One region of the Streptomyces sp. WMMC940 genome, then DNA from elsewhere that is predicted to be linked to it. Evidence: riboswitches for the same ligand, from Rfam matches in the RefSeq annotation. Region 1 holds a riboswitch; each other region holds the start of a gene.
The links. A riboswitch is a leader RNA that binds a small molecule or an ion and turns the genes downstream of it on or off. The one in region 1 is predicted to bind cyclic di-AMP.
Positions count from the first base shown of each region.

Region 2: linked by a shared signal. The riboswitch ahead of O7595_RS19900 (transglycosylase family protein) and the one ahead of O7595_RS12710 (C40 family peptidase) in region 1 are both predicted to bind cyclic di-AMP.
Region 3: linked by a shared signal. The riboswitch ahead of O7595_RS07795 (M23 family metallopeptidase) and the one ahead of O7595_RS12710 (C40 family peptidase) in region 1 are both predicted to bind cyclic di-AMP.

Region 1 is NZ_JAPZBC010000001.1:2,914,367-2,920,529, reverse strand. Features, by position in the region: gene O7595_RS12725 (alpha/beta hydrolase) at 45-1,235, shown strand; gene O7595_RS12720 (C40 family peptidase) at 1,302-2,351, opposite strand; gene O7595_RS12715 (hypothetical protein) at 2,602-2,955, shown strand; gene O7595_RS12710 (C40 family peptidase) at 3,086-4,246, opposite strand; cyclic di-AMP (ydaO/yuaA leader) riboswitch at 4,245-4,414, opposite strand; gene pcrA (DNA helicase PcrA) at 4,625-6,163, shown strand, end outside.
Region 2 is NZ_JAPZBC010000001.1:4,517,105-4,523,267, forward strand. Features, by position in the region: gene O7595_RS19890 (cytochrome P450 family protein) at 1-1,086, shown strand, start outside; gene O7595_RS19895 (transglycosylase family protein) at 1,250-2,230, shown strand; cyclic di-AMP (ydaO/yuaA leader) riboswitch at 2,487-2,650, shown strand; gene O7595_RS19900 (transglycosylase family protein) at 2,654-3,304, shown strand; gene eno (phosphopyruvate hydratase) at 3,626-4,906, shown strand; gene O7595_RS19910 (FtsB family cell division protein) at 5,023-5,487, shown strand; gene O7595_RS19915 (DUF501 domain-containing protein) at 5,525-6,079, shown strand; gene O7595_RS19920 (Ppx/GppA phosphatase family protein) at 6,076-6,163, shown strand, end outside.
Region 3 is NZ_JAPZBC010000001.1:1,771,135-1,777,297, reverse strand. Features, by position in the region: gene O7595_RS07800 (M16 family metallopeptidase) at 1-734, shown strand, start outside; cyclic di-AMP (ydaO/yuaA leader) riboswitch at 965-1,128, shown strand; gene O7595_RS07795 (M23 family metallopeptidase) at 1,142-1,915, shown strand; gene O7595_RS07790 (GntR family transcriptional regulator) at 2,092-2,769, shown strand; gene O7595_RS07785 (HPr family phosphocarrier protein) at 2,918-3,199, opposite strand; gene O7595_RS07780 (bifunctional acetate--CoA ligase family protein/GNAT family N-acetyltransferase) at 3,375-6,163, shown strand, end outside.

The sequences.
Region 1 (6,163 bases):
TGCGCGGCAACCGGGACGGGGTCCGCTCCCTCTAACCGTCCGTGATGAGCTTGACCGGTACCTCCTTCTTCGTGACGGCGATCGTGCTGGCCGCGGTCGCGGTGCTGCTGCCGCTCGTCCTGTGGGGCAGGGTGCGCGGCCCGGCGCTGGTGCGGGGCGCCGTCCGGCTGGCGATGCTCGGCTTCGCGCAGGCGACCGCGCTGGTGGTCGTGTTCGTCGCCGTGAACAACAGCAACGGCCTCTACGGCAGTTGGGAGGACCTGCTCGGCACGGGCGACCACGTCGAGGCCGCGTCCGACCTCGGCGAGGACGGACTGGGCGGGGTGCGCTTCGCCGACCTCCCCAAGAGCAGGGTGACGTTCGGACGGGCGACCGATCCGCTCCTGGGCGAAGGCGTCCAGGTCACCGAATTCACGGGGCAGGTCTCGGGCGTCCGCGGCGAGGTCTACGTCTGGCTGCCCCCGCAGTACGACGAACCCGCCTACCGGAACACGAAGTTCCCGGTCGTCGAACTCCTCCCGGGGTACCCCGGGTCGGCGAAGGCGTGGTTCGCCACGCTCGAGGTGCAGGAGCAGCTGCGGCCGTTGATGGAGAGCGGCGGGATCGCCCCGTTCATCCTCGTCGCCCCGCGCACGACCCTGCTCGGCCGGGTCGACACGGGCTGCGCGAACATCCCGGGCCGGATCAACGCCGACAGCTGGCTGAGCGTCGACGTCCCGAGGATGGTGATGGACAACTTCCGTGCCATGCAACGTTCGGAGGGCTGGGCCGTGGCCGGCTACTCGGCGGGCGGGCACTGTGCGGCGAAGCTCGCCGTCGCCCATCCCGACCGCTACCGCGCCGGGGTGAGCCTGTCCGGCTACAACGACCCCGCAGCCGAGAAGGCCTCGCTCGCGGGCCGGGACGGGGAACTGCGCCGCGCCAACGACCCGCTCGCCATCCTGCGGTCCGCGGCGACGCCGCCGCGCACCGCCCTTTTCGTCTCCGGCGCACGCGGCGACGGCTTCGAGTCGGGCCTCGCACTGCGTTCCGCCGCCCTGCACCCGACGACGGTCGAGGTGGTCGAGATCGGCGGCGCGCACGACACGGGTGAGTGGCGGCGGCAGGTCCCCGACGTCTTCTTCTGGCTGACCCGCCAGGTCGGCTACGAGCGAGGAACGACGCCGTCGGCGGCCGGCCGCCGACGGCCGGTCGACGGCCGGCAGGGATCGGGCGGGGCGGGCCCCTTGCCATGAGCCCGCCGGGCGCCTCCCGTCCGGACGCAGGGCGAGACCCGCCCGGCACCCCATGGGGCACCACGATCAGGAGATCCGCGTCGCTCCCGCATAGGGCATCTGGTCGATGGGCGCGATCCGTACCGGCGCTCCCGGACGAGGGGCGTGGATCATCCGGCCCCCACCGATGTAGAGCCCCACGTGCGAGATGCCGGAGTAGAAGAACACCAGGTCCCCCGGCGCGAGCCGGGATCTCGGCACCCGCTGCCCCGCGTCGATCTGGGTGTACGTGGTGCGCGGCAGCGCGACCCCGGCGGAGCGCCAGGCGGCCTGGGTCAGCCCCGAGCAGTCGAAGGCGGACGGTCCCGTCGCGCCCCAGACGTAGGGCTTGCCGAGCGCCCCGTAGGCGTAGGCGACGGCCTGTGCGGCACGGGGGTTGGGGGCGGCGACAGCGGGTCCGGTGCGGACCGTGCCGCGGTCCGCACGGCCCGCGGCGGTGCCGTCCCGGCCGGCGTGGGCGGCGCGCTGCTCGGCGGTGAGCCGCGCCAGCAGGGCCTCGGCCGCGGCCAGCTTCTTCCGCACCACCGCGCGGTGGTGGGCCACGCGTGCCCGCTGCTCCTCGAGCTCGGCCAGCCGCTCACCGGCCTCGGCGCGCACCTGCTCGAGCTCCCTCGTCTGCCGTTGCAACGCCGCGAGGGCCGCGGCCTGGCGGTCACCGACCCGCTCGGTCAGCTCGGCACCCGCGAGGTACCGCGCCGGGTCGGAGTCGAGGACGAGCCGCAGGGCGGGATCGAGGCCGCCCGCCCGGTACTGCGCCGTCGCGAAGGAACCCAGCGCGTCGCGGGAGGCGTTCAGGCGCTCCATGCGTCGGGCGGCCTCGTCGCGGAGCTCCCCGGCCTCCCTCCGCGCCGTATCGGCCTTCTCCTTCGCCCCGTTGTACTTCTCGGTCTCGGCCTCCGCCTCCTGGTACAGCCGGTCGGCCGCGGCCCGGACCTCCTCCGCAGTGGGCACCGGCTCGGCGTGCGCGGCGCCCTCGAAGGCGGTGGCGGTGGCCGCACCGGCGAGCGCGAGAGTGGCGGAGAGGCGTGCGGCGGTGCCGGAATGCGTGCGCTGCCTGGGCTTGCGGTGCGCTGCCACGAGGGCCCGTCCTTCCGTAGGGGCCCGCCGTCACGGGGACCGGCGGCGGACCGCACAGGGGGAGCGGCCCGCCACCGGCTCTTCCGGCGGGGGCGGCCGGCGGCCGCCCGGGTACGGACGGTGGTGGAGCCGGCCACCTGGGTGAGGACGCTAGAGCTCTCGGTCACCACGAAGTGGCGCCATGAACGGAATTGGCATGAGAAGGACCGCCCGGGTTCGCTTTGGGACCGCCCGGCTAGGCTCCGGTGCCATGGACGTACTCATCAATGTCTTCGTCGCCCTTCACATCATCGGTATCGCGGCGCTGCTCGGCGGTTTCCTCACCCAGATGAAGGCGATGGGGGCGGGGGCGGCGCACTTCACTCCGGGGATGCTGCACGGCGCGCTGACCATGCTGGTGACGGGCGTGGCACTGGTGGGACTGAACCAGGCGGACGACCAGCCCGTGAACAACCTCAAGATCGGCATCAAGCTCGCCGTGCTCGTGGTGATCCTGGCGCTCGTCTACGTCAAGCGGGACGAGGAGACCGTGGACAAGGGGGTGTTCGGGGCGGTCGGGGGCCTGACCCTGGCGAACGTCTTCATCGCGACCCTGTGGACCTGAGCGGGCCCGGAGCCCTGCACGGCTCGCGCCGCGAACCCCCTCTTCCGAAGGGCGCCGCGGCGCGAGTGAGCGAGTGCGTGACTCCGCGACCCGGGGGTCGGCGGTCGCGGGTCTCCGGCCCACGTGAACGCTACGCGGGCCGGATGCTGCCGTGGATCGGCATGTAGTAGATCGACTCCTCGCGGACGTTCGCGCCCGGCTTGGGGGCGTGGATCATCTTTCCGTCGCCGATGTAGACACCGACGTGGCTGATGTCGTCGTAGAAGAAGACCAGGTCACCCGGGAGCAGATCGGCCGTCGCCACGCTCTGTCCGGCCTTCACCTGGTCCCAGGTGGTCCGGGGCAGGTCGACGCCCGCCGCGCGCCAGGCGGCCTGGGTGAGCCCGGAGCAGTCGTACGAGCTCGGGCCGGTCGCGCCCCAGACGTACGGCTTGCCGATTTGGGCGCGTGCGAAGGACAGCACCTTCTCGGCCTTGGCCGCGTACGTGCCGCCGGTCGTTCCGGAGGCCGTCCCCGTGGCCGAGCCGGTGTCCGTGCCGGTGCCGGTCTGTTCCCGCTCCTGCCGCTCACGCTCCCGGAGCTGCCGCTCGGCCTCGGCTTCCGCCTCGGCCCTCGCCTCGGCCTTCCGGCGGGCCTCCTCCTCCTTCTTGCGCTCGAGCTCGGCGAGCCGCGCCCGTTCCTCGGCGGTCAGCCGCGACAGCAGTTCCCGCGCCTCGGCGAGCTTCCTCTGGACGGCCTGCTTCCTGGCACGCAGCGACTCCTGCGAGTCCGTGAGCGTCTCCAGGCTCCTGGTGGCCTGCGCGCGCTGCTTCGCGGCCTCGGCCCGGTGGGTCTCGTAGTCGGCGATGGCGCCGCGCTGCTGTTCGGTCAGCCGGTCCATCAGTTGTGTCTGGTCGGCGTAGGACTGCGGGTTGTCGGCGAAGAGCAGTGCGGCGGTCGGGGTGACGGCGCCGGTGCGGTACTGGGCGGCCGCGTAACTGCCGAGGGCGCGCCGGGACTCGTTGAGCGCCTCCGTGCGCTCGGCGGCCTCGTCGAGCGCACGGTCCACCTTGCGGCGCTGCTGCTCGGCGGACTCCTTCGCCTTGTTGTACTCCTGGGTCGACGAACCCGCCTGGCGGTAGAGGTCGTCCACCTTCTTCTGGACTTCCTCGATGCTGGGCTTCGGGTCGGCTGTCGCATTCTGGGCCGAGAGGAGCGAGACCCCCGCTATGGCGGCCGTCGTGATCCCGACGGCAGGTGTGTTCGTACGTGTGCGGCTGCGCGGCTTGCGGTGCGACGCCAAGGCCGGCATCTCCTTCCGTGGAACGCCTACCGGGTTAGCTGTCGGGTTCGGACGGAACGGAAGGTTTGCCCTACGGGCCAGATGAAACCAGGCCCGATTCACCCCAGTTGTGCTTTTTGAGTGGGTCCCCGGTTCCGAACTCCTCGGTGAGGGGCACGGATTCGGCGCGGCTGCCCGGCCGACGTGGTTCGTCGAAGGGGGTACGGGCCGCCTGGGCGAGCACGCTAGCCAAAGTGTGGCGCTGCTGTGAAGGAGAGTGGTCGATATGCCCGATACATTTTCGTGACCTTGGCGCTGTGTGTCCATGTCATGACTGGAGGTGTCCGATCGTGATTCCCGCGAAGGCGGCGGCGGGCTGTCGGTGGGGCCGCCTAGACTCGGAGAGCGATGAGCAGCCTCTTTGACGACAGTTTCCTGGCGGACCTCCAGCGCACCCCGGCCCCGGAGGACCCCCCGCCACCGGAGGACGACGAGCACCCGCCCGCGGACGAGGTCCCGCACGACCTCTTCGAGGGCAGGTTCGACGTGCCTCCGTCCGGGGACGCCCACTACCGCAACGGCGCCCCGCGCCCCGTCATCGACCCGGCGGCCCTGCTCGACGGGCTGAACGAGCAGCAGCGCGCCGCCGTCGTCCACACGGGGTCGCCGCTGCTCATCGTCGCCGGCGCCGGCTCCGGCAAGACCCGGGTGCTGACCCACCGGATCGCCCATCTGCTGGCGACCCGTGACGTCCACCCCGGCCAGATACTGGCCATCACCTTCACCAACAAGGCCGCGGGGGAGATGAAGGAGCGCGTCGAGCAGCTCGTCGGCCCGCGCGCCGGAGCCATGTGGGTCTCCACCTTCCACAGCGCTTGCGTCCGCATACTGCGCCGGGAGAGCAAGAGGCTCGGCTTCACGTCGTCCTTCTCGATCTACGACGCCGCCGACTCCAAGCGGCTGATGGCACTGGTCTGCCGCGATCTGGACCTCGACCCGAAGCGGTACCCGCCGAAGTCGTTCAGCGCCAAGATCTCGAACCTGAAGAACGAGCTGATCGACGAGGAGACCTACGCCGACCGGGCAGGTGGGGGTACCACCCAGGCCGACGGCTCCGGGGGAGGTTTCGAGAAGACACTGGCCGAGGCGTACCGGATGTACCAGGCCCGCCTGCGCGAGGCCAACGCGCTGGACTTCGACGACATCATCATGACCACGGTCCATCTGCTCCAGGCGTTCCCGGACGTCGCCGAGCACTACCGGCGCCGGTTCCGTCATGTCCTGGTCGACGAGTACCAGGACACCAACCACGCCCAGTACACGCTCGTGCGCGAGCTGGTCGGCACGGGCTACGACGACCTCGGCCCCGCCGAGCTGTGCGTGGTGGGCGACGCCGACCAGTCGATCTACGCGTTCCGCGGCGCCACGATCCGCAACATCCTCCAGTTCGAGGAGGACTACCCGGACGCGACCACGATCCTGCTCGAGCAGAACTACCGGTCGTCCCAGACGATCCTCTCCGCGGCCAACGCCGTGATCGAGCGCAACGAGAGCCGCCGTCCCAAGAACCTGTGGACGAACGCGGGCGCCGGAGCGCAGATCACCGGCTACGTCGCGGACACCGAGCACGACGAGGCCCAGTTCGTCGCCGACGAGATCGACCGGCTGACGGACGCGGGCGAGGCCAGGGCCGGCGACGTGGCGGTCTTCTACCGGACCAACGCCCAGTCCCGTGTCTTCGAGGAGATCTTCATCCGCGTCGGCCTGCCGTACAAGGTCGTCGGCGGTGTGCGCTTCTACGAGCGCAAGGAGGTCCGGGACGTCCTGGCGTATCTCCGGGTCCTCGCCAACCCCGAGGACAATGTGCCGCTGCGGCGGATCCTGAACGTCCCGAAGCGAGGCATCGGCGAGCGCGCCGAGGCGATGGTCGACGCGCTCGCCCTGCGG
Region 2 (6,163 bases), 1.6 Mb from region 1:
GCCCGGCAGGCCCTCGCGGACCAGCGGCTCAGCAAGAACCCGGCGCATCACGACGAGCCCGCGCACGCGAAGGGGAAGACGGGGATCCCGGGGGAGCGCAAGGCGGAGCTGATGACGCATCTGCTGAACATCGACCCGCCCGACCACACCCGGCTGAGGCGGCTCGTGTCGAAGGCGTTCACCCCCCGACGGGTGGCCGAGTTCGCACCCCGGGTACAGGAGCTGACGGACCGGCTCATCGACGGTTTCGCACAGAGGGGGAGCGCGGACCTCATCCACGAGTTCGCGTTCCCGCTCCCCATCTACGCCATCTGCGACATGCTCGGCGTCCCGCGCGAGGACCAGGACGACTTCCGGGACTGGGCGGGGATGATGATCCGTCACGGCGGGGGGCCGCGCGGCGGTGTCGCCCGGTCGGTGAAGAAGATGCGCGGCTATCTCGCCGACCTGATCCACCGCAAGCGCGAAGCCCCCGGCGACGACCTCATCTCGGGTCTCATCAAGGCGTCGGACCACGGGGAGCACCTCACCGAGAACGAGGCCGCCGCGATGGCCTTCATCCTGCTCTTCGCCGGGTTCGAGACCACGGTGAACCTCATCGGGAACGGCACGTACGCGCTGCTGCGGAATCCGGGGCAGCGGCAGCGGCTCCAGGACTCGCTGGCCGCCGGCGAGAACGGTCTGCTGGCCACCGGGGTCGAGGAACTGCTGCGCTACGACGGGCCGGTCGAACTCGCCACCTGGCGGTTCGCGACCGAGCCGCTGACGCTCGGCGGACGGGACATCGCCGCCGGCGACCCCGTCCTCGTCGTGCTCGCCGCAGCGGACCGCGACCCCGAGCGGTTCGCGGAGCCCGACACCCTCGATCTCGGCCGCCGGGACAACCAGCACCTCGGGTACGGGCACGGCATCCACTACTGCCTGGGCGCGCCCCTCGCGCGGCTGGAGGGGCAGACCGCGCTCGCGACCCTCCTCACCCGGCTGCCCGACTTGCGACTTGCGGTCGATCCGTCGGAATTGCGGTGGCGTGGGGGACTCATCATGCGCGGATTGCGCACTCTGCCCGTTGAATTCACCCGGCGCTGAATCTGACGACCAGTCAGTAATGTGACTTTCACGTGATCTCCGCTGCATCGACTTGTGACTGACGTCGGAGTGCGGCTACGTTCACCCCGACTCCGGGTCATCGAGGTTTCAATCGCCTCGAGAAACCCTGGAGTTTTCTGTAGTCACACGGAAGGCACACCGCATGCTGTCCGGGAACGGCCGACACCGCCGACCTCGTCAGGCCCCCGCCCTCATTGTCGCGGCAGGGGTGACCGGATCGGCCATCGCCATCCCGCTGCTGGGTGCGGGTTCCGCGTCCGCCGCCGACACCGCCACCTGGAACCGCGTCGCGGACTGCGAGAGCGGTGGTGACTGGAGTGCCAACCTCGGCAACGGTTACTACGGCGGCCTCCAGATGTCCCAGGAGACCTGGGAGGCCTACGGCGGCACCGCCTACGCGCCGCGCGCCGACCTCGCCAGCTCCTCCGAGCAGATCTCCGTCGCCGAGATGGTGCTCGCCGCCCAGGGCGCTACCGCCTGGCAGAGCTGTGGAGTGATCACGGGCCTGGGCGGCGGTGGCTCCGAGTCCGCCGGCACTCCGTCGGCCGACCCGCTGGGCGACCTCGTGAAGGGGCCCTCGTTCGGCGACGGGGCGGATTCCGTGCCCGAGCCGGACGCCGGGGCCTCCTCGCCGGACGGGTCCCAGCCGGGCGCGGGCGAGTCCTCGTCCGAGCCGTCCGGGCCGCCCGAGCCGTCCGAGCAGTCCGAGCAGTCCGAGCAGTCCTCCTCGCCGGCCGGCTCCTCGGAGTCCGCCGGATCCGCCGAGGGCTCCGGTGGGGGCGCGGAGGCGTCCGGTGAAGCCGGGGCGGAGGCGGGCGCCGGCAAGCACCGGGGCACCCCGGCCGCCGAAGGGGATGAGTCGGGTAATTCGGGCGATGAGCGTGAATCGGGGCGCCATGCCTCACGAGGTGACGGATCGGCACGGAGCGACGCCGCCACGGGAGACGAGTACGTCGTTCGCACCGGAGACAACCTCTCGTCGATCGCCGACGCGAACCAGGTGCCCGGCGGCTGGCCCGCCCTCTACGAGGCGAACCAGGATGTCGTCGGCTCTGACGCGGACCTCATCCTGCCTGGCCAGAGCCTCGATCTCGGCCTGGGCGAAGGCGAGTTGAAGGAGTAGTTCGGGTACTTATGTCCGGTTCTGTGCGAGTGAGACAAGAGTCTCTTCCGGTCAACTGGCGCCGCTAGGCGGTCAACTCCGGTCATCACGGCTCTCACCTGCGAAAACGGACATGTTGCCCCGTCAGTTTTGGGCGATTTCTCCCCGATGTTCGTCTTTGAACATCGGGGAGACGTGTGTTTACGGTCTGAACTGCTCGCAACGCGGGCCCCGTCGACCGCACGCCGAATCCTGCCGGCGGCCGCCGGGAACAGTCGTCGCGCAAGCGCCGAAGGCAGGAGCGGGGGACCCAAGGTAAGTGCCGGACAGGCCCGATGAGGGCTGCCCGGCTAGGGGTGGAGCCGTGCGCTCGTCGCACGGCCGGGCACCACATCGGCCCGAACCCGACAGCTCACCTCGCAGGCGTCGGTGAGGAGAACTTCGATGCTGCTTTCCGGCAAGGGCAAGCACCGTCGCCCGACGGTCTTCCAGCGGTCCACCCGTGTCGCCACGCTCGCCGGTGTCGCCGGTGCCGCCATAGCCGCACCGCTGATGGCCTCGGGCACCGCGTCCGCCGCCACCGCCTCCGAGTGGGACGCCGTCGCCCAGTGCGAGTCCGGCGGCAACTGGTCGATCAACACCGGCAACGGCTACTACGGCGGGCTGCAGTTCTCGGCCTCCACCTGGGCCGCCTACGGGGGCACCGCGTTCGCCTCCACCGCCGACAAGGCAAGCAAGGCGCAGCAGATCCAGATAGCCGAGAAGGTCCTGGCGGGCCAGGGCAAGGGTGCCTGGCCGAACTGCGGCACCGGACTGTCGAACGCCTCGTACGACGGCGCCGCCCCGGCCGCCCCCAAGGTCGCCGAGCCCGCCGCCCCGAAGCGAGCCGAGGCCCCGACCAGCCGCTCCGAGCGCGCCGCCGCCCCGGTCAGGAAGGGCGACGGCGAGTACACGGTCAAGGCCGGCGACACCCTCAGCAGGATCGCCGAGGCCGAGAAGGTCAAGGGCGGCTGGAAGAAGCTGTTCGAGTTGAACAAGGACATCGTCGAGGACGCGAACGTCATCCACCCCGGCCAGAAGCTCCACCTGAGCTGACGACCGGCCCCGGGGACCCACTGCGGTCCCCGGGGCGGCCGCCGTCCGGTGGGCCCGGCGGACCACCCGACGGCACACCACCGTCCCCCGGCCCCGGCCCGGTGCGGCATCCCCCGTACCCCCCGCAGTCCGGCGGGCACGGGAGGTGCCCCCGGGCCGGGGCCTTTGTCCGTTCCGACCGCTTTTTCGTCCCACGGGGCGGGCATCTGCCGGCCGATGCCTCCCAGGCGGTTAGGCTCTTGCCGCAAGGCCAAAGCGACCCTGCACCGACACGGCTCCGCTTGTGTCACCTCACGCGTCACATCCCAGAAGGAGATGCTCGTGCCGTCCATCGACGTCGTCGTAGCCCGGGAAATCCTGGACTCCCGAGGCAACCCCACGGTCGAGGTCGAGGTCGGCCTCGACGACGGCAGCACCGGGCGTGCTGCCGTTCCGTCCGGTGCGTCCACCGGCGCCTTCGAGGCCCTCGAGCTCCGCGACGGCGACCAGAACCGCTACCTGGGCAAGGGTGTCGAGAAGGCCGTCCTCGCCGTCATCGAGCAGATCGGCCCCGAGCTCGTCGGCTACGACGCCACCGAGCAGCGCCTGATCGACCAGGCGATGTTCGACCTCGACGCCACCCCGGACAAGTCCTCCCTCGGCGCCAACGCGATCCTCGGCGTCTCCCTCGCCGTCGCGCACGCCGCCTCCGAGGCGTCCGACCTGCCGCTGTTCCGCTACCTCGGCGGCCCGAACGCGCACCTGCTGCCCGTTCCGATGATGAACATCCTGAACGGCGGCTCGCACGCCGACTCCAACGTGGACATCCAGGAGTTCATGATCGCGCCCATCGGCGCGGAGTCCTTCTCCGAGGCACTGCGCTGGGGCACCGAGGTGTACCACACCCTGAAGAAGGTCCTGAAGGAGAAGGGACTCTCCACCGGACTCGGCGACGAGGGCGGTTTCGCCCCGAACCTGGGCTCCAACCGCGAGGCCCTCGACCTCATCCTCGAGGCGATCAAGAAGGCCGGCTACACGCCGGGCAAGGACATCGCGCTCGCGCTCGACGTCGCCGCCTCCGAGTTCTACAAGGACGGCGCCTACGAGTTCGAGGGCAAGTCCCGCTCGGCCGCCGAGATGACCGAGTACTACGAGGAGCTCGTCTCCGTCTACCCGCTGGTCTCGATCGAGGACCCGCTGTTCGAGGACGACTGGGACGGCTGGAAGACGATCACCGAGAAGCTCGGCGCCAAGGTCCAGCTGGTCGGCGACGACCTGTTCGTGACCAACCCCGAGCGCCTCGCCCGCGGCATCGACGAGGCCGCCGCCAACGCCCTCCTGGTCAAGGTCAACCAGATCGGCTCGCTGACCGAGACCCTCGACGCGGTCGAGCTGGCCCAGCGCAGCGGCTTCAAGTGCATGATGTCCCACCGCTCCGGCGAGACCGAGGACGTCACCATCGCCGACCTGGCCGTCGCCACCAACTGCGGTCAGATCAAGACCGGTGCCCCGGCCCGTTCCGAGCGCGTCGCCAAGTACAACCAGCTCCTGCGCATCGAGGAGATCCTCGACGACGCCGCGGTGTACGCCGGCCGCAGCGCGTTCCCGCGCTTCAAGGGCTGATTCCGTACGGACCCGCCGGGCGGCTAGCCCGGCGGGGGCCGGAGGTTGCGTACGTCCCCGCACACGGTCCCGTACCGTGTGCGGGGACGTACGCACGTGAAGGGGAAGGCGCACTGATGGCCCGGGACCGGTTCTCCACCGCGACCAGGCTGCGGCTGCTCGGTGAGCAGACCGCCGCCCGCGTCTACCGTTCGCAGTCCCGCCGGCAGGCCCGGCGCTCCCGGCTCACCGGCCGGGCCGCCTTCCTCGCACTCGTCGTATGCTCGATGATCGTCGCGCTCGCCTATCCGATGCGGGCGTACGTGTCGCAGCAGAACGAGATCGCCGAGCAGCAGCGGCTCGCCGCCGCGGCCCGCGAGCGCGTGGAGCGGCTGCGCGACGAGAAGGCCCGCCTCCAGGACGACGCGTACGTCATGCGGCTGGCCCGTGAGCACCTGCACATGGTCCGGCCCGGCGAGACCGGGTACATCGTGGTCGACCCGCGGGCGGCCCGTGAGCCCCGTGCCGAGGAGGCCGGTGTCGGCCGTCCCTGGTACTCGAACGTCTGGGACGGCGTCGACCGCGCCGACGCGCGACGCTAGCCAAGACACGGAACCGACGAAGAGACATACACATCCCATGGACACGCCCCCGCCGAGCACCGCGCCCACCCCGCCCACCGCGGAGGACATCGCCGCCTTCAAGGAGCAGCTCGGCCGCCCGCCGCGCGGTCTGCGGGCCATCGCCCACCGCTGCCCCTGCGGCCGGCCCGACGTGGTCGAGACGGCGCCGCGGCTGGAGGACGGCACGCCCTTCCCCACGCTGTACTACCTGACCTGCCCGCGGGCGGCCTCGGCCATCGGCACGCTCGAGGCGAACGGCGTCATGAAGGAGATGACCGAGCGGCTGCAGACCGATCCCGATCTGGCGGCGGCGTACCGGGCGGCGCACGAGGACTACGTCCGGCGCCGGGACGAGATCGAGGAGCTGGAGAACTTTCCCAGCGCCGGCGGCATGCCGGACCGGGTGAAGTGCCTCCACGTCCTGGTCGCCCACTCGCTCGCGGCCGGCCCCGGGGTGAACCCCCTGGGTGACGAGGCCATCGCGTTGCTCCCGGAGTGGTGGGCCAAGGGCCCGTGCGTGACCGCGGGAGCGGGGGGCTGCGCGAGCGCGGGTACGGAGGACGGAGCATGACCCGCGTCGCCGCCGTCGACTGCGGCACGAACTCGATCCGTCTGCTCATCGCCGACGTGGACGCCTCGACCGGTGAACTGACCG
Region 3 (6,163 bases), 1.1 Mb from region 1:
ACGCCGTGCTGACCGACACGCTCGGCGCCTGGACGGGCGACTCGGCCGAGAGCCGCCCGATGCCACCGATCACCGCCGACGACACGGGCCGCGTCGTCATCGTCGACCGACCCGGCGCCGTGCAGACCCAGCTGCTGATCGGCCGGATCGGCCCCGACCGCCACGACCGGGTCTGGCCCGCCCAGGTCCTGGGTACGTACTGCCTCGGCGGCACGCTCACCTCGCGCCTGGACCGCGTGCTGCGCGAGGAGAAGGGCTACACCTACGGCGTGCGGGCCTTCGGTCAGGTGCTGCGCTCGGACATCCCGGCGTCGCCTGGCGGGGTCTCCGGCGCCTCGATGCTCGCCATCAGCGGCTCGGTCGACACCCCGCACACCGGTCCCGCGCTCGACGACCTCTTCAAGGTGCTCCGCACCCTCGCCGCGGAGGGCCTGACCGACGCGGAGCGCGATGTCGCCGTGCAGAACCTGGTGGGCGTGGCGCCGCTGAAGTACGAGACGGCCGCCTCCGTGGCGGGCACGCTGGCCGACCAGGTCGAGCAGGGTCTCCCGGACGACTACCAGGCCCAGTTGTACGCGCGGCTGGCCGGGACCGGCACGGTGGAGGCGACCGCCGCGGTCGTCAACGCCTTCCCCGTGGACCGGCTCGTCACGGTCCTCGTGGGGGACGCCTCCGAGATCGAGGAGCCCGTCCGGGCGCTCGGAATCGGTGAAGTGACCGTTGTCACGGGCTGATTGACCGCCGGCGCCTCCGGCGCGCACGAAAGGGCCCCGTCGGTTTCGCGCCGACGGGGCCCTTTCGCGTACCCGGAACGACCCTCCCCTATGTCCGGTTTGATGGGGAGGAGTGGTGTCTGCCCTGTGGCGTGCACTACAAATATCCGTGTCTGTTTGGTGATTGAGCGAAGATCGGCTTAGCGTCTTCTGCGCTGTCCGCCAGTTGCACGCGCCGCACCCGCGGCATCGGGCAGCCATCGCCGAGTCCCCGTCCGGCGCGAGCCTGGGGAGCCGGGGACCCATATGTCCCCTGGGGTGAATCGGGTGCCTTCGCCGCCGCGCGGAGGGGCCCGTAGGAGACCTTCCTGCTCCGAACCCGTCAGCTAACCCGGTAGGCGAGAAGGAAGGAAAGGATCAGCCACTTGATGGCGTTCACCCGTGCCACCGGGAAGCACCGTGGTCCGAGCCGCCTGTCGCGCAAGAGCGCGGGCGTCGCCTCCGTCGCGGCCATCGCCACCACCGGCGTCGTCGGTACCCTCGCCTCCCCGGCCTTCGCGGCCGATGCCGAGGTCTCCGCCCCCGTCGAGGACACCGGCCTGACCCAGGCCGTCGCCGCCGACTCGCTCGCCGAGCAGATCGACGCGCAGGCGGAGGCCCAGCAGCAGGAGGCCGCCCTGGTCGCGGCCCAGGAGAAGGCCGAGGCAGAGGCCAAGCGCAAGGCCGAGCTCCGGGTGAAGGCCGCTCGTGACGCCGCGGAGCGTGCCGCCCGCGAGGCCGAGCGCAAGCGGCTGATGACGTACACGCTCCCGGTCGCCGGCTCCTATGTGAGCACCGACTACCACGCCGGGGGCGCCCAGTGGTCCTCCGGCAGCCACACCGGCGTCGACTTCCATGCCGCCTCCGGCACCGAGGTCGTCGCCGTCGGCATGGGCACCGTCGTGGAGGCGGGCTGGGGCGGCGCCTACGGCAACAACGTCGTCCTGCGCATGCACGACGGCACGTACACGCAGTACGGCCACCTGTCCTCGATCAGCGTCTCGGTCGGCCAGCAGGTCGCCCCGGGCCAGCAGATCGGCCTCTCCGGGTCGACCGGGAACTCCTCCGGTCCGCACCTCCACTTCGAGGCCCGCACCGGTGAGGACTACGGTTCGGACATCGACCCGGTCTCGTACCTCCGCTCGCACGGCGTCCGCGTCTGACGCACAGACCCTTCCGCCCGAGGCCCCTGCTCTCCGAGCGGGGGCCTCGGCGTATTCAGGCCAAAAGATATCCATGGATTACCATGGGTCTTCGGAAATTCCGGCCACCTGCCATAGAGTCACCGAAACAGACGTCGCTCGACGGGGTTTCGCGGCGATTAAAGCGGAGGTTCGGTATGCGCATTCCCGCGCGCTCGGTATGCACGGCGATCCGCGACGACATCGTCTCCGGTGTGTTCGAGCGCGGCAGTCGCCTCACCGAGGAACAGCTGGCGCGACGCTACGGCGTCTCACGCGTCCCGGTCCGGGAGGCGCTGCGGACCCTGGAGTCGGAGGGTTTCGTCGTCACCCGCCGGCACGCCGGAGCGTGCGTGGCCGAGCCCACCGAGCAGGAGGCCGCCGACCTGCTGGAGATCCGGCTGCTGCTGGAGCCCCTCGGTGCCGCCCGGGCCGCCCAGCGGCGCACCGAGGCGCACCTCAAGGTGTTGCGCGGGCTGGTCAGACTCGGTCAGGACCGGGCCCGGCGCGGTCAGGGCGAGGATCTGCGCTCGCTCGGCGCCTGGTTCCACGAGACCTTGGCCCAGGCGTGCGGGAGTCCGGGGCTCACCGCGCTGTTGACCCAGCTCCGGCACAAGATCGCGTGGATGTACGCGATCGAGCGGCCCGCCCGTCCCGTCGAGGCATGGGCCGAGCACGGCGCGATCGTGGACGCGGTGGCACGCGGCGACGCGGAGCGTGCCCGCGCGCTCACGGCGCTGCACGCGGAGCGGACGACCGGCGCGCACCGGCTGCGGATTCCCGCAGGCGTGAGGGTTTCGCAACATTCCGTAAACACGGCGGGCGACCGCATTTAACAGTCGCGCCGTATACAAAGAGAGCAATTGCGCGCCCGGGGGTCTTTACTGCTGCCGGAAAAGCAACCAGGGCAAATTCCGGGGGGAATGTGCGGGCCGCGGTGCCGGAATTCTCCGGCACCGCGGCCCGCACATGAATTCATCGGTTTCAGACGGTCTCGGGAAGCTCCTCGAGGCCCTCGGCGACGAGCTTCGCCAGACGCTCCAGGGCGGCATCCGCGCCCTCCGCGTCCGAGGCGAGCACGATCTCCTCGCCGCCCTGGGCGCCGAGGCCGAGCACCGCGAGCATCGAGGCGGCGTTGACCGGGGTGCCACCGGCCTTGGCGATCGTCACCGGAACGCCGGAAGCCGTGGCGGCACGAACGAAGATGGACGCGGGGCGGGCGTGCAGGCCCTCGGCCCAGCCGACATTGACGCGGCGCTCAGCCATGGTGGTGCCCTTCGAGTCTCAGCGGGAAGCGTTGGCGGGTTGTCTAGACCAGTCTCTCATGAGGTGCGGAGCACCCGGCCACCGGCCCCGGCCCGTGCGGGGCCGGGGCCGGCCCTCCCAGCCTGCCCCCGCACTTCGGGGAACGCGACCCGTGCCGGAGCCTTACCCTTGCCCCATGCAGACCCCGTCGGATCACGCGTACCCCGACCACTGGGAAGCCGACGTGGTGCTGCGTGACGGTGGCACCGCGCACATCAGGCCCATCACCACCGAGGACGCCGAGCGGCTCGTCAGCTTCTACGAGCAGGTCTCGGACGAGTCCAAGTACTACCGGTTCTTCGCACCCTACCCACGGCTGTCGGCCAAGGACGTGCACCGGTTCACGCACCACGACTACGTGGACCGGGTGGGACTCGCGGTGACCGTCGGCGGCGAGTTCATCGCGACCGTCCGCTTCGACCGCATCGACGCGCAGGGCCTGCCGGCGTCCGCACCGGCGGACGAGGCCGAGGTCGCCTTCCTGGTGCAGGACGCCCACCAGGGTCGGGGTGTCGCCTCCACCCTGCTGGAACACATCGCTGCCGTCGCGCGGGAGCGCGGGATCAGACGGTTCGCGGCGGAGGTGCTGCCCGCCAACAACAAGATGATCAAGGTGTTCACCGACGCCGGGTACACCCAGCGGCGCAGCTTCGAGGACGGCTCCGTCCACCTCACGCTCGACCTCGAACCGACGGCCCGGTCCCTCGCGGTCCAGCGCGCCCGCGAACAGCGGGCCGAGGCCCGCTCCGTCCAGCGACTCCTGGCACCCCGCTCGGTGGCGGTGGTCGGCGCCGGCCGTGCGCCCGGCGGGGTGGGGCGAGCCGTGCTGCGCAATCTGATCGACGCCGGGTACACCGGGCGGACGTACGCGGTGAACCGTTCGCTCGTCCTCGACATGGACGAGATCGACGGGGTACCCGCCCACCGCTCGGTGGGGGAGATCGTCGCGGCGACCGGCGAGCCCGTCGACCTGGCGGTCGTCGCCGTCCCCGCCGAACGCGTGCCCGAGGTCGTCGAGGACTGCGGCGAGCACGGCGTGCAGGGACTCGTCGTGCTCGCCGCGGGGTACGCGGAGAGCGGCCCGGAGGGGCTGGAACGGCAGCGCGAACTGGTACGCCAGGCGCGCTCGTACGGGATGCGGATCATCGGGCCGAACGCGTTCGGGATCATCAACACCGCGGACGGGGTGCGGCTCAACGCCTCACTCGCTCCGGAGTCGCCCGCGCGCGGCCGGACCGGGCTGTTCACCCAGTCCGGCGCCATCGGCATAGCACTCCTCAGCGGACTGCACCGGCGGGGCACCGGGCTGTCGTCGTTCATCTCCGCGGGCAACCGTGCCGACGTGTCCGGCAACGACTTCCTCCAGTACTGGTACGACGACCCGGACACCGACGTCGTCCTGCTCTACCTCGAATCGATCGGCAACCCGCGGAAGTTCACCCGGCTCGCACGGCGCACGGCGGAGGTGAAACCCGTGGTCGTCGTGAAGGGTGCCCGGCACACCGGCAGTGCTCCGCCGGGACACGCGGTGCCGACGACCCGGGTGCCGTACGCGACGGTCTCGGAGCTGCTGAGGCAGGCCGGTGTGATCCGCGTCGACACCGTCACCGAGCTCGTCGACGCCGGGGCGCTGCTGGCGAGCCAGCCGCTGCCCGCGGGACCGCGGGTGGCGATCCTGGGCAACTCCGAGTCCCTGGGCCTGCTGACGTACGACGCCTGCCTGACGGAAGGCTTGCGACCACTGCGCCCACGCGACCTGACGACGGCCGCGACGCCGGACGACTTCTGCGAGGCGCTGGCCGGGGCGCTGCGGGACGAGGCGTGCGACGCGGTCGTCGTCAACGCGATCCCGTGGGTCGGGGAGAACGGCGTCACCGAGTCCGGCGACGGCGAGGTCCTCGCGGCGGCCCTCCGCGCCGCGACGGCCTCCGCACCGGCCAAGCCCGTGCTCGTCGTCCACGTCGAACTCGGCGGACTCGCCGACGCCCTCGCCGCGGCGAGCAGCTCGGCCCCGGCCTCCCCGCACCGCGGCCCCGACACCGCCGGGGACCCCGGGCCGGGTGCGGACCCGGGACCGGCGCCCGCGGGCGCCGCGCCGCACCCCGGCGCGCGCACAGCGTCCGGCGCCGGCACGGGCACCGCGTCGGCGCCGAGCGTCGTGGCCCGTGCGAGTGGTTCCACGACCGCCCGGGGACCGTGGCCCGGTCCGGCCCCCGCGGCCGGTCCGGACGGAGTGGGCCCGGCCACGGGAGGTTCCGCGGCGGCGGCCGCCACCGCGGCGCCCGGGGTACCGGCGCCGGTGCCGGGAGCGCATGCCCGCACCGACCCCCGCGACGGAGCCGCGCGGACCGCCGGGGACGGCGACCCCGCGGCGGCCCGCGGGGAGGCCGCCCGCATCCCCGCCTACCCCGCCGCCGAACGGGCCGTGCGCGCCCTGGCCGAGGCCGTGCGGTACGCCCAGTGGCGCCGGGACGCGGCGGAGCCCGGGAAGGTGCCGGAGTACGACGACATCGACGAGGGCGGTGCGGCCGGACTCATCCAGGGCCTGCTCGACGCCGCCCCCGGCGAGCGCGGCGTCACTCTGCCCGAGGACGACGCGCGGAGGCTGCTGGAGCGCTATGGCATCCCCGTCGTCCCCGTGCTGCCCGCCCCCGACGCGGAAGCCGCCGCCCGGGCTGCCGCCCGGCTCGGCCATCCGGTCGCCCTCAAGACGACCGCGCCGCACCTGCGCCACCGCCCCGACCTCGGCGGCGTACGTCTCGACCTGGCCGACGAGCGGCAGGTCCGCCAGGCTTACGCGGAGTTGACGGAGAGCCTCGGCAAGCCGGAGGAGCTCCAGCCCGTGGTGCAGCCGATGGTCCCGCGAGGGGTGGACACCGTCGTGCGGGCCGCGATCGACCCGGCCGTGGGCGCCGTGCTGTCCTT